3 regions of the Streptomyces sp. NPDC006879 genome follow, and region 3 is predicted to be linked to each of the others. Evidence: riboswitches for the same ligand, from Rfam matches in the RefSeq annotation. Region 3 holds a riboswitch; each other region holds the start of a gene.
The links. Region 3 has a riboswitch for cobalamin ahead of ACFYMC_RS19105 (energy-coupling factor ABC transporter permease). Riboswitches for the same ligand answer to the same signal wherever they lie in the genome.

Region 1: another riboswitch for cobalamin. It lies ahead of ACFYMC_RS27195 (ABC transporter substrate-binding protein); the one in region 3 lies ahead of ACFYMC_RS19105 (energy-coupling factor ABC transporter permease).
Region 2: another riboswitch for cobalamin. It lies ahead of ACFYMC_RS00980 (prenyltransferase/squalene oxidase repeat-containing protein); the one in region 3 lies ahead of ACFYMC_RS19105 (energy-coupling factor ABC transporter permease).

The regions. Positions count from the first base shown of each region.
Region 1 is NZ_JBIAGC010000057.1:7,964-12,185, reverse strand. It holds gene ACFYMC_RS27205 (NADP-dependent isocitrate dehydrogenase) at 1-224, shown strand, start outside; gene ACFYMC_RS27200 (cytochrome P450) at 372-1,775, opposite strand; adenosylcobalamin (AdoCbl) riboswitch at 1,937-2,093, shown strand; gene ACFYMC_RS27195 (ABC transporter substrate-binding protein) at 2,102-3,085, shown strand; gene ACFYMC_RS27190 (FecCD family ABC transporter permease) at 3,109-4,110, shown strand; gene ACFYMC_RS27185 (ABC transporter ATP-binding protein) at 4,107-4,222, shown strand, end outside.
Region 2 is NZ_JBIAGC010000001.1:210,695-214,916, reverse strand. It holds gene ACFYMC_RS00990 (aldehyde dehydrogenase) at 1-85, opposite strand, end outside; gene ACFYMC_RS00985 (MBL fold metallo-hydrolase) at 275-1,312, shown strand; cobalamin riboswitch at 1,355-1,486, shown strand; gene ACFYMC_RS00980 (prenyltransferase/squalene oxidase repeat-containing protein) at 1,595-2,890, shown strand; gene ACFYMC_RS00975 (SCO2322 family protein) at 2,971-3,612, shown strand; gene ACFYMC_RS00970 (energy-coupling factor transporter transmembrane protein EcfT) at 3,609-4,222, shown strand, end outside.
Region 3 is NZ_JBIAGC010000025.1:2,052-6,273, forward strand. It holds gene ACFYMC_RS19090 (energy-coupling factor ABC transporter ATP-binding protein) at 1-13, opposite strand, end outside; gene cbiQ (cobalt ECF transporter T component CbiQ) at 10-759, opposite strand; gene ACFYMC_RS19100 (energy-coupling factor ABC transporter substrate-binding protein) at 766-1,113, opposite strand; gene ACFYMC_RS19105 (energy-coupling factor ABC transporter permease) at 1,110-1,811, opposite strand; cobalamin riboswitch at 1,841-2,038, opposite strand; gene ACFYMC_RS19110 (hypothetical protein) at 2,346-2,852, opposite strand; gene ACFYMC_RS19115 (DMT family transporter) at 2,946-3,260, opposite strand; guanidine-III (ykkC-III) riboswitch at 3,275-3,335, opposite strand; gene ACFYMC_RS19120 (hypothetical protein) at 3,475-4,222, opposite strand, start outside.

The sequences.
Region 1 (4,222 bases), on a different contig from region 3:
CCCAGGAGCTGGCCTCGCAGACCGCGGACGCCCAGTTGGCGGAGGCCTTCGCGGCCCTGGCCAAGACCTTGGGCGAGCAGGAGGAGACCATCGTCGGCGAGCTGATCGCCGTGCAGGGCTCCCCGGCGGACATCGGTGGCTACTACCAGCCGTCGGTGGCGAAGGCCGCGGCCGTCATGCGGCCCTCGCAGACCTTCAACCAGGCGCTGGGAACCCTCGCCTGACCCGCTGCGGGGCGGCTCGGTCCGTCCCGCGCGGACAAGCTCGAACCGGTGCCCCGGTCGGCGATCGCCGACCGGGGCACCGGCGTTCCCTCACAGGTGCTGAGAGCGGTGCGGTGGCTTTCTCTCGATCGTCCCCGTCAGGACGGTTCACGCCCCGTTCCCGTCGAGCTTTCGCAGCCGGGCGCGAGCCGGCCCCTTCGCGCGCAAGGTGATGCCGGTCTCCACCGGTACCTCCCGGTCCACCGCTTCGAGTTCGAAGGACTGCAGGATCATCGCCAGCGCGAGCGTCGACTCCAGCATGGAGAAGTGCTGGCCGATGCAGGCGCGTGGTCCTCCGCCGAAGGGCAACCAGGCGTAGCGCGGCCTGTCCTGCTCGGCCTGTGATGTGAACCGGTCCGGTCGGAACCGTTCGGGCTCCGGCCAGTAGGCGGGATTGCGGTGGATCACCCAGGGCGCCACCATCACGTCGGATTCCGCCGGCACGGTCATCCCGCCGATCTCCCGTGCCTCGACCGAACGGCGGCCGATGATCGGAGCGGCCGGATACAGGCGCATGGACTCCTTGAGGACCTGAGTCAGGTAGGGGAGTCGGTCCAGATCGGCCGCGGTGGGCACCCGGCCGGCCAGGACGCTCTCCACCTCCTGCCTGGCCAACTCCTGCTCCTTGGGGTGGCCGGCCAGCAGGTGCAGGGCGAATGCCATGGAGGTGGCGGTGGTCTCGTGCCCCGCCAACAGGAAGACCAGGACCTGTTCCCGGAGCTCGGCCGGGCCGAACGCCTCCTCCTGCTCGCTCTGCGCTTGGGTGAGCAGCGTCAGTAGATCGCAGGTCTGCTCCCGGGTGGACTTGGGCGCGGACTCCTGCGTACGCCCGTTGACAACCCGCCCCGCGATGATCGCGTCGCAGACGGCGTACAGCTCCTCGGTGGCCGCGGCTGCCCTGCGGTTCGCCGGGGTCGGCCAAGCCCGTGGCGGGTTCGCCGGCGAGAAGCCGCGCCGCAGCACGTACTCCCCGAGGATCGGGAAGCAGCGTTCCACCACGGCCACGGCACGCCCCACATCAGTGCCGAACAGGATGCGGGCCACCGTCCGCAGGGCCAGGTCCGCCATGTCCGGTACGAGGTCGACGGTGGCATCGGGGGAGTCGGACCAGCGACCTATCAGGGCCGCTGCCTCGATCGTCATGGCCCGGGCGTACCCGTCGACGCGCCGCCGAGTGAACAGGGGTTGCACCAGCCTGCGTTGACGAAGATAGTCGGCGTCCTGGCTGGTCAGAAGGCCATTGCCGAAGGACTCACGGACCTCCTGGTAGAAGAGGTTGTCCTTGCGGAAGTTGGCCGAGTCGGTGGCCAGGACCTGCTGTGCGCCCGTCGCGGAGAACACCGCGTACACCTCGTTGCGCAGCCCGGGGGGTCCTGCCACGAAACGGCACAGGTCCCCGAACTCGCGCTGTGCGGCCAAGAACGCGCCCAGCGAATCCCTTCTGAGCTCCCGGACCGAGCCGAGCAGTGGTAACCCCGTCGGTCCGGGGACCGACACCTCCCGTGCGCCCACGCCGCCCCCTAGGCGATCGCCGAACCCATGGTCGCCCGCGACAGCGGTCACGCAGCCGGGGCCACCCGAGACGCCCATTGTGCCGGACATCCCCGAACCCGGCGAGGGTGGGAACTCGACCCACCGCGGTGATCGGCGGCCATGACGGTCTGGCACACTGGCACTGATCACCAAGGCGGCGCAGGCCAGGAAGCCGGTGCGATTCCGGTACGGTCCCGCCACTGTGACCGGGCACGCCCTCGAAGGCGCGCCCGGAAGTCAGACACTGACGCGCCGCCTCTTCACTTCCATCGGGGACGAGGATCCCCGGAGAGGCAAACAGGGCCATGACCCGAACTCGCGCTTGCCTGCGCGCACTTCTCACGACCGCTCTGCTGGTTCCGCTCGCTGCCTGCGGCAGTCAGCCGGACCCGGTGCGCCAGCTCCAAGGCTCCCCCGCCGGCTTCCCGTTCACCGTGACCAACTGCGGGGTTCAGACGACTTTCGACGCGCCGCCGAAGCGTGCCGTGACCATGAACCAACACACCACCGAGATCCTGCTCGCCCTCGGGCTGGGGGACCGCATCGTCGGCACCGCCTACCTCGACGACGCCATCCTCGCGCGCTACCGCTCCGACTACCAGGGCATCAAGGTGCTCGCCAAGGAGTACCCCTCCAAGGAGGTCCTGCTCGCCGCCGCCCCGGACTTCGTGTACGGCGGCTACACCAGCGCCTTCGACGAGGGCGCGGGCCGAGACCGGGCAGGCCTGGAGAAGAGCGGCGTCGCCACCCGGCTCAGCGTGGAGTACTGCACCGAAGGCAAGGTCGGCCTCGACCAGTTGCGCACCGAGATCACCGAGGTCGCAAGGGTCTTCGGTGTTCCCGAGCGCGGAGCGCGGCTGCTCGCCGAGGGGCAGCGGCGCATCGAGGCCGTCAAGGCGAAGGTTTCCGCTGCGGAGCACCCCTCGGTCTTCGTCTACGATTCGGGCGACAACACGGCCTTCACCTCCGGTGGTCACGGCATCGGCAACGAGATCATCTCCCTCGCCGGCGGCGACAACGTCTTCTCCGACCTCAAGGACACCTTCGGGGACGTCTCGTGGGAACAGGTCGTGCAGCGTCGGCCCGAGGTGGTCGTCATCTACGACTACGGTGGTACGACCGTTGAGGCCAAGAAGAAGCGTTTGTTGCAGGACCCAGCACTCAGAGAGGTCCCGGCCGTCCGGGACCGGCGCTTCGCCGTGCTGCCGCTTTCCTCGGCGGTGCTCGGCGTACGAGTGGCGGACGCCGTAGAGGAACTCGCCCGCCAGCTCCATCCCGCCGCCCGGTGAGCGTCCGCCGTCTGCGGTTCCCGATGGCCCTGGGACTGCTGCTCGGCGCACTCACGGCCCTCGCCGTGGCCGCCCTGGTGTTGGGCCCGGTGCGGATACCCGTCCGGGAGGTCGTCACCATCCTCGTCGGCGGCGAGCGCACCGGGCCCTTCGCCGCCATCGTGTGGGAGGTCCGCCTGCCGCGGGTCTTGCTCGGCGCGGTGGTAGGGGCGGGGCTGGCCGTCACCGGCACCGTCTTGCAGGCCCTGGTGCGCAATCCGCTGGCCGACCCCTTCCTCCTCGGCGCTTCCTCGGGGGCTTCGACGGGCGCGGTGCTGGTCGTCGTCCTCGGTGTGGGAGCGGGCGCAGCCACCACCTTCGCGTTGCCGGTCGCCGCGTTCGCCGGGTCGACGCTCGCCCTGGTCGTGGTGTACGCGATGGCCCGACGCGGGGGCACCATGACCACCGGCAGGCTGATCCTGGCGGGCGTCGCCGTCCAGTACATCCTGACGGCCCTGACCAGTTTGGTCCTGGTGCTGTCGGCGTCCGCGCAACACGTCCGGGCGGTCCTGTTCTGGACCCTCGGCGGGTTGGGTGCGGCTCGCGGGGACAGCTTGGCCCTGCCCGCCGCGGCACTGATCCTCGGCACCGCGCTGCTCCTCGCCCTGGCCCGGCCGCTGGACCTCCTCCTCGCGGGGGAGGAAGGGGCCCGCACGTTGGGCTTGGACACCAGTCGCTTCCGTGCGGTCGTCTTTGTCCTCGCCTCACTGGTGATCGGCGTGTTGGTGGCGTTCAGCGGTGCGATCGGTTTCGTCGGGCTGATGGTGCCGCACGCCGCCCGGATGCTGGTGGGTGCCTCGCACCGGCGGCTGTTGCCGGTGGCCGCGCTCGGCGGGGCGGTATTCCTGCTGCTGGCCGACCTGGTGGCGCGCACGGTGGCGGCGCCCGAGGAGATTCCGGTGGGTGTGGTCACGGCACTCATCGGCGGCCCCTTCTTTCTGTGGCAGCTGCGCCGCACCAGCCGAACCGAGGGGATCAGCGGATGACCGCCCGACCACCCGCAGAACTGCGCGTCGAGGCAGTGGTGTTCGAGATCGACGGGCGTACCCTCCTCGATGCGGTGGACCTGAGCGCGGCAGCCGGGCTGACCGTGGGGCT
Region 2 (4,222 bases), on a different contig from region 3:
AGATCACCTCGATGGTCTCGGTGCCGAGCGGATCGACGAACTCTCCGCCGATGAAAAGCCTCTGGTGCTCCACGAGCTCGGTCATGGTGGTGCCTGCCCTTCCCGACGGCCTACCCCTGACGCTTCTTCAGATTCAGAACTGATACCAGTTCCACTTCAAGGAGTCCACGGTCCGAGCAGTCGACAGAAGGCCAAGAAAGTTCACTCGGGCTACTACTGTAACGAGTTCTCGTTATAGTGGGCGCTCCGCACCGTCACCACACCAGGGGGCCACATGACACAGGTGACCGACCACGGCGGGGGCGTGCACAGCATCAAGGTCCCCATCCCGGACAACCCCCTGGGCCACACCCTCGTCCACGTCCTGGACACCGACCGCGGCCCGGTCCTCATCGACACCGGATGGGACGACCCCCACTCCTGGGACACCCTCGTCGAAGGCCTGGCCGAGCTCGGTGTCGAGATCGCCGAAATCCACGGCGTGGTCATCACCCACCACCACCCCGACCACCACGGCCTGTCCGGCCAGGTTCGGGAAGCCTCGGGTGCCTGGATCGCCATGCATCGCGCCGACGCCGAAGTCGTCCGCCGCCTGCGCGACACCGACCCCGCCGAATGGCTCCGCTACCTCACCACCAAACTCGCTGCCGCCGGCGCCCCCGAAGACCACCTGGCCCCCCTACGAAGCGCCCGGGACTCCGGGCGGATGCGTTCCCTGCCCGGCCTGCACGCGGCCCTACCCGACCGGGAGATCCTCCCCGGCGAGCTCCTCCCGCTAGCCGGCCGACACCTTCGGGCCCTCTGGACGCCCGGCCACACCCCCGGGCACGTCTGCCTCCACCTGGAAGAGCAACATCCGGCGAACAAGCCGGGCCTGGGTCGCCTGTTCTCCGGCGACCACCTCCTCCCGGGCATCTCGCCGCACATCGGCCTCTACGAGGGTCCGCAGGACGCTCAGGCCACCGACCCGCTCGGGGACTACCTCGATTCCCTGGAACGCATCGGGCGCCTCACTCCGGCCGAAGTGCTACCCGCCCACCAGCACCCCTTCTCCGACGCACCCGGCCGGGTGCGCGAACTCCTGGACCACCACGAGGAACGACTGGCCGGGCTCCGCGCCCTCCTGGGCCAACCACTGACCCCCTGGGCACTGGCCGAGCGGATGGAATGGAACCGCCCCTGGGAAGAGATCCCCTTCGGCTCCCGCAACATCGCCGTCTCCGAGGCCGAGGCCCATCTACGGCGGCTGGTGAAACTCGGCCGGGTCGAAGCGGTACCCGGCAGCGATCCGGTCACCTATCTGGCGGTTTGAGGGCGCCGGCGACAGCGGCCAGGCCGCGCTCCGGACCGGCAAGGTACCTGCCGGTACAGTGGGCGGGTCGTTGACACTTCCGTTCGGGGAGAAGCCGGTGCGAATCCGGCGCTGACCCGCAGCCGTGAACCGCCCAGGCGGTGAGCCGGATCGCCCCGTGCGGATGTACACGGCTCGCGCCACCGCAACGCGGTGGACGGCAACCGTCGAGGAATGCGGGGCCGGAGCCCGGTGCCGCCCGCGCCTGCCTCCCGGCTCCCCAGCAGGAGAGGCCCCACCCCCGTGAACGTACGACGCAGCGCCACCGTGCTCGCCGCCACCGGCGTATTGGCGGTGGCACTGGCCCCCGCAGCCCTCGCGGCCCCCTCCCCCGCGCCCGCCATACCCTCCGGCCTGTACGGCACGACGGACCCGACCTACGACGGAGTCTGGCGCCAGTCGCTGGCCTTCCTCGCCCAGGACGCCGCCGGCGTGCAGCCCGCCGCAGCCGCCGTGAACTGGCTGACCGGCCAGCAGTGCGCCGACGGCTCCTTCGCCTCCTTCCGCCCCGACCCGGCCCAGGACTGTGACGCCAAGACCATGGCGGACAGCAACGCCACCGCCGCGGCCGTACAGGCGCTCGCCTCGCTCGGTGGCCACGACGCGGTGGTCGCCAAGAGCGTGGACTGGCTGAAGTCCGTACAGAACGAGGACGGCGGCTGGAGCTACAACCCCGGCGGGGCGAGCGACGCCAACTCCACCGGCATCGTGGTGGGCGCGCTCGCCGCGGCCGGCGAGAAGGTGGACCAGGTGGCGTCCAAGAAGGGCGCTCGGGCCACGAACGCCCTGGCCTCCCTCCAGGTCAGCTGCGCCGAGAAGGACATCGCCACTGCGGCCGACCTCGGAGCCTTCGCCTACCAACCGGACCAGGCCGGCAAGCTGTCGGCGAACGCCGACGCCACCGCCGCGGCCGTCCTCGGCATGCTCGGCATGAGCCTGCTCGTGGAAGCCCCGAAGTCCAACACCCCTCTCACCGAGGCCACGCCCACCTGCCGCACGGGCGCAGAGGCGGCGCAGAAGGTCGAGCCCGCCCAGGCCGCCGCCGCCGCCAGCGCCTATCTCGCCCGCACCACGGCCAAGACCGGTGACCACCTGATGTCCGCCATGCCGGGCGCCACCGACCAGCCCGACGTCGGCAACACCGCGGACACCGTCATCGCCCTGGCCGCGGCGGGCCACCGGGACGCCGCCGCCAAGCCGCTGGCCTGGCTGGAGCAGAACGGAGCCGCCTGGGCCAAGACCGCCGGGCCGGCCGGCTATGCCCAGCTCGTCCTCGCCGCCCACGCCGGCGGCGCCGACCCCAAGGCCTTCGGCGGCACCGACCTGGTCGCCCAGCTGAACGCCCAGGGTCCGGCCCCGGCCGCTGCCGCGTCCAAGGAGCAGTCCTCGGCGAACGCGGACACCAAGGACGACGCCGCCGAGAAGTCCGAGGAGAAGAACTCGGGCTCCAACATCTGGTGGATCATCGGTGTGGGCGCCGTCGCCGGCATCGGAATCGGCATCCTGATCAGCGGCCGCAAGAAGAACGGCACGTCGTGACCGTCCGCCGCCCCCCGCGCCCCGCGTCGGGCCGCCCGTACGCGACGGCGCTGGCCTTCGTCCTCGCCCTCGGCAGTTGTATGACGCTGCTGGCTGCGGGCCCGGCCCAGGCCACCGGCTACCGGTACTGGTCGTTCTGGGAGCGGGACGGCGGCCGATGGGTGTACGCCACCCAGGGACCGTCCACCACCCGCCCCGCCGACGGCTCGGTCCAGGGCTTCCGCTTCTCGGTGAGCGAGGATTCGGCGGTCGGCTCCCCGCTCCCGCGCGGCACCGCGGAGTTCGCCACCCTGTGCAAGGACACGCCGGCTCGGGAAGGCAAGAAGCGAGTGGCGCTCCTCGTCGACTTCGGTCTGCCCCGAGACGCACCGCAGGGGGAGAGCCCACCCCAATCCGAACCGCGCGGCTACTGCGCCTCCCTCGCCCCGGCGGCGACCACCGCCGAGGCGTTGGCGGTGGTCGCCACCCCGCTGCGCTACAACAGCGCGGCGCTGCTCTGCGCCATCGCCGGGTACCCGCGGCGGGGCTGCGGAGACCAGGTGGCTCAAGCAGAGCCGCGGAACACGGCCCCCGCACCCGCGCCGAGCACCGCGACAGCGCCCGGCACCGCCGAGTCCGGCGGTGGGTCCGGTCCTTCCGTGGGGCTGCTGGCCGCGGTGTCCGCGGTGATCGCCTTGGCGACGGCCGCCCTCTGGCAAAACCGCCGCCGCCGGACCCGATGACCGGGCTTCCCCAGCACCGCACCACCGCCCGCCCGCCCAGGGACACGGGCGGCCCGGAATCCCGGAGAGGGTCGGCGCGGGAGCACGCCGATCCGCCCCGCTGGTGGAACCGGCTACGGGCACCGGTGGCGACCCGCGCCAACGCGGTCACCGCCGGCGCCTGGTGGCTGTGGGCACTGGGGCTGGCCGCAGCCGCGTCCCGGACCACCAATCCGCTGCTGCTCGGCCTGCTCGTGGCGGTCGCCGGTTACGTGGTGACCGTCCGTCGCACCGACGCTCCCTGGGCCCGCAGCTACGGCTTCTTCCTACGGCTGGGCGTCTTCGTGCTCGTCATGCGGCTCTTGTTCACCGTGGCCCTCGGTTCCCCGGTCCCGGGCACGCACCTGCTGTTCACGCTGCCCGAACTGGCCCTGCCCCACTGGGTCAAGGGCATCAGATTGGGCGGGCCGATCACCGCCGAGCAACTACTCTTCGCCTGCTACCAGGGCGCAAGACTGGCCACCCTGCTCATCTGCATCGGCGCCGCCAACTCCCTGGCCAACCCGGCCCGGCTGCTGAAGTCCCTGCCCGCCGCCCTCTACGAGGCAGGGGTCGCCGTCGTGGTGGCGAT
Region 3 (4,222 bases):
GTCCGCAGGTCACAGCACCAGCCCTTCCAGTACGAGCGTGGTGGCGCTCAACGAGGTCAACAGCACTCCGGTCGCCGCCAGGAACGGCCAGGACAACACCGTGGACGGCACCAGCACCCGCATCGTGCCGTCGTAGCCCCGCCCGGCCAGCCCGGCCTCCAAACGCGAAGCCCGGTCGAAGGCCCGGACGAAGGCGGTCGCTGCCAGTCCGGCGAGCGAACGCCAGGCCGCCGCCCGGCTGGTGTGCCCCAACCGAGCGGCCTGCGCCTGCCGGATCTGGGCGACCGAGTCCAACAACAGGAAGCCGATGCGGTACATGACGAGCGCCACCGCCACCACCGGGGCCGGCACCCCGGCCCGGATCAGCCGCGGCAGCACGTCGGACACGGGTGTGGTGAAGGCGAACAACAGCACCCCCAAGGAGGCGGCCGAGGTGCGCAGTAGCAGCTCCGCGGCCAACCGAGGGCCCCCAGGTGCCAGTGCCAGGAATCCTTCCTGGCCTCCCAGCTGCACCAGCAGCGGCAGTGCCCCGGTGAAACAGAATCCGAGTGGGATCCGGTACGCGCGCCACAGTTGACGCCACGTCACCCCGGCTGGCCCCAACAGGATCGCCACGGTGGCCGCGCCCACCAGCACCGAGCCCGGCCAGGGTGGCAACGCGACCGCCGACCCGGTGAGCCCGAGACCGAGGACCGCCTTCTCCAGTGGATGGCGGCGGCGCCAGCGGTTGCCGTGCGCCGCCACATCGATCGGCAGCACCGGCCGCTACCGTGCGGAGCTCACGGTGGGCCCGGTCTCGCCCGCCCGCGCCGCCGCGGCCTCACCCTGGCGGCGGCCACGCCGCACCCCGAAGTAGTAGGCCAGTACGCCCGCGCCGAGTGCCGCCTGGAGGGCGAACAGGGCGGACTCGATCTCACCCGAGGGCGGCTCGTACAGGGGGGAGAACCAGGGTTCGTAGTCGGGCTTCAGCTCGGTGATGGCCACCTCCGCCTGCGCGTCCGCGCCGGTGAACGGCTCCTCCTTGCCGTCGCCGAGCCCCAGCGCGAGGGGCAGTACGGCCAAGGCCGCCACCAGGAGCAGCAGCACAGTGTTGATCTTCGCGTTCCGGCTCATCGGACCGGGGCCTCCTGCTTCTGCGCCTTCGGGGTGATTCGGGCCAGGACGCCCAGCCGGATCAGGTCGCTCTTGCTGGACTGGCTGAGCAGCCGCATCACCAGTACCGTCAACAGGCCCTCGCTGACGGCCAGTGGGATCTGGGTGACGGCGAAGATTCCGGCGAACTTGGCGAGCGCCCCGGGGATGCCGCTGCCCGGGTCCGGGAAGGCCAGTGCCAGCTGCACGCTGGTGACGCAGTAGGTGACCAGGTCGGCGAAGAAGGCGCCGAAGAACACCGACACCATCAGCGGGGCCTCGAAGCGCCGCAACAGCTTGTAGACGGCGTACCCGGCCCACGGGCCGGCGATGGCCATCGAGAAGACGTTCGCGCCCAGCGTGGTGAGTCCGCCGTGGGCCAACAACAGGGCCTGGAACAGCAGGGTGATCGTGCCCAGCACCGCCATGATCGGCGGCCGGAAGAGGATGGCTCCGAGCCCGGTACCGGTGGGGTGCGAGCAACTGCCCGTCACCGAGGGGATCTTCAGTGCGGAGAGAACGAACGTGAAGGCCCCCGAAGCGCCGAGCAGCAGGGTGCTCTCGGGGTTCGCCTTGACCTCGCGGGTCAGGGAGCGTACGCCGTGGACGACGAAGGGAGCGGACGCGGCGCCCCAGGCGACCGCGTGCAAGGGGGGTAGAAACCCCTCGGCAATATGCATGAGTGGGGGAGACCTCTCCAGCACCTCGTGGATGGACAACGCGCCCCGGCCGGTCTCCTGGCTCACGGGTACTCATGCCCGGACCCCGCCTTCCCGGGCCGGCGTGGGACTCCCCGCGTCAGCCCAGTGGCTTCCCGAAGGAGTGGAGCCGGACTTCCCGATCACAGTGGCGAGGGCCGCGCCGGTTTCACACCGTCTTCCCGTACACCAAGGCCCTGCGACCCTAATGGCCTACCCCAGCGAGCCACAACCCGGCCCGAATTCGGGCAGCGGAGCGCGGCCGGGACCACGGCCCGCGCGATCCACGGCCCGTGGTCCCCTCGGCAGGCACGTCGGCCCTCGGGGTTCACGCCTCCCGGTGACCTCGGGCGACCGGCCCGGTTCTGTTCGAACGATCGCCGTGTGCTCCTCGCGGGGTCCCCGGCCTCTGGCCCGAGCGGGCCCGCTCGCCGGAGGCGAGCGGATGCCCGGCACACGCAAACGGCGGGCCGGGACGGGCGCGTGCGCCGTCCCGGCCCGCCGGCCGCAGGTGCTTCAGCAGACGTTGGCGTGCTTGAAGTCGAGCACCACGCGCTCGGGCCCATGCAGCTTGAACGTCTTGTAGGTGGGCTTGGTGTTGAAGGCGGCTCCGAAGGTCACGTACGCCTCGTAGTCGCCGGTCAGAGCGATGCCCTTGAGCTTGGGAAGGTAGATCTTCTGCAGCTTGGGGCCCCGGTAAACGGACTTGCCCGCCTCATTGTGCGCCTGGGCGGGGTTGAGACGGATCTCCAGGAAGTAGCGGCCCGCGAGCGGGACCTTCCGGCCGGACCCGTCGTATCGCAGTTCGCTGACCCGCCGCACCGACACCGTGGGGACATAGCCCCTGATGTCGATGACCAGGCGGTCGTACGTGCAGTGCCCGCCCCAACGGGCGTTGACGACGCGTGGGGTCTGGGTCGCGGGCGCAGCCGAAGCGGCGGCCGGGACGGCGATTCCCACGCCCAGGGTGAGTGCGGTGCCGGTGGCGACGGCCACCAGGCGCTGACGTTGACGCAGAGGCATGGCGTTCCCCGATTCTCCCTGATACGGGGACAGTATTGTCATACGCGGAGACACCCGGAGGAACCCAACGGTTCCCGTCGCGGGGACGGGATTTCAGTGCAGGGCCTTCAGCCCGATCACACAGCCCACGATCCCGGCCAGCAGTGCCAGTTTCACCGCCGAGACGCTCTCGCCGCCGAACAGCATCCCGTAAGCCACGGTCAGCGTCGCACCGATGCCGACCCACACCGCGTAACCGGTACCGATCGGCAGGGTGCGCAGGGCGTAGGCGAGCCCGGCCATGCTCAGCACGAGGCCCACGCCGAAGACCGCGGTGGGCACCGGCCGGCTGAATCCGGCGCTCCTGCCCAGTGCGGTGGCCCAAACGGCTTCGAGGACCCCGGAGACGATCAGAACGATCCACGCCACGACGAACAGCTCCCTCGACGCCGTCGTCGTGTCCGGGTACGGCGCCCCTCGTCCGGGAGCTGGTCTGAGCTCTGCCCCCACCCTCGCACGGGCTGTCCGGTCCGGGCCAGGGACCAAGGACCCTGTTCCGCAGCCCAGGTCCCGGATCGTGCCCCAACACGCGGACGCCAGCCGCGCCCTGCCCGTGGCTGCTCCCCGCGTGCGCCCCAACGGCTCAGACGTCACCGACGAGGGGCTCCTGGTAGGTCCGCAACAGCTCCCGCAGCTCCGCTGCGCTGCTCAGCTCGCCCGAGGGGTACGCGGTCGGGGCGTTGGCCAGCAGGGCGGGCAGTGCCCCTTCGGCCGCTGCCCGCTCGATGAGTTCGTCGGCGACGACCTCGCCCTGCCGCACGTCGTAGAGCGAGTAGAGCAGCCGGAGCATCGACAGCGGGGCGGCGGCCGTGAGGATCCGACCCGCCAGGTCGGCGCGCTGGTGCGGCAGCAGCACGACGAACTCTTCGCGGAACGCACCAGCCCCGCCCACCGCTCGCTCGGCGATGTGGACGAGCGCGGCGAGGACCGCGGCGGCCAGGCAATCGCGCCCCTGCTCGGCCAGGCGACGGGCGATCCCGAACAGCCGACGCGGCTGGAACCCGTGGCGGGCGGTCTCCCGGACGGCCCGTTCGGTCGCCGGCGCGTCGTCGACGAGGCCCAGCAGGGCGACCAGGTCCACCGCCCGCGCCGACCACACAGCCCGGGCGAGCAGTGCATCACCCATGGCGCAGTCCTCTGCCGTGACCCACCGCGCGTACAGGTGGGCCAGGTCCTGGGGCGTCCTGGCCCTGACGGCCTCCGAGAGCAGTTCGCGGTCCAGCTCGACCTCACGCCCGAGCGCGGGCAGTTGCTCGCCCAGCGCTGCCACCGTGTCCACGGAGCGGTACTCGCACACCAGGCCCACCAACCAGTCCGCCCGGTGCCGCGCC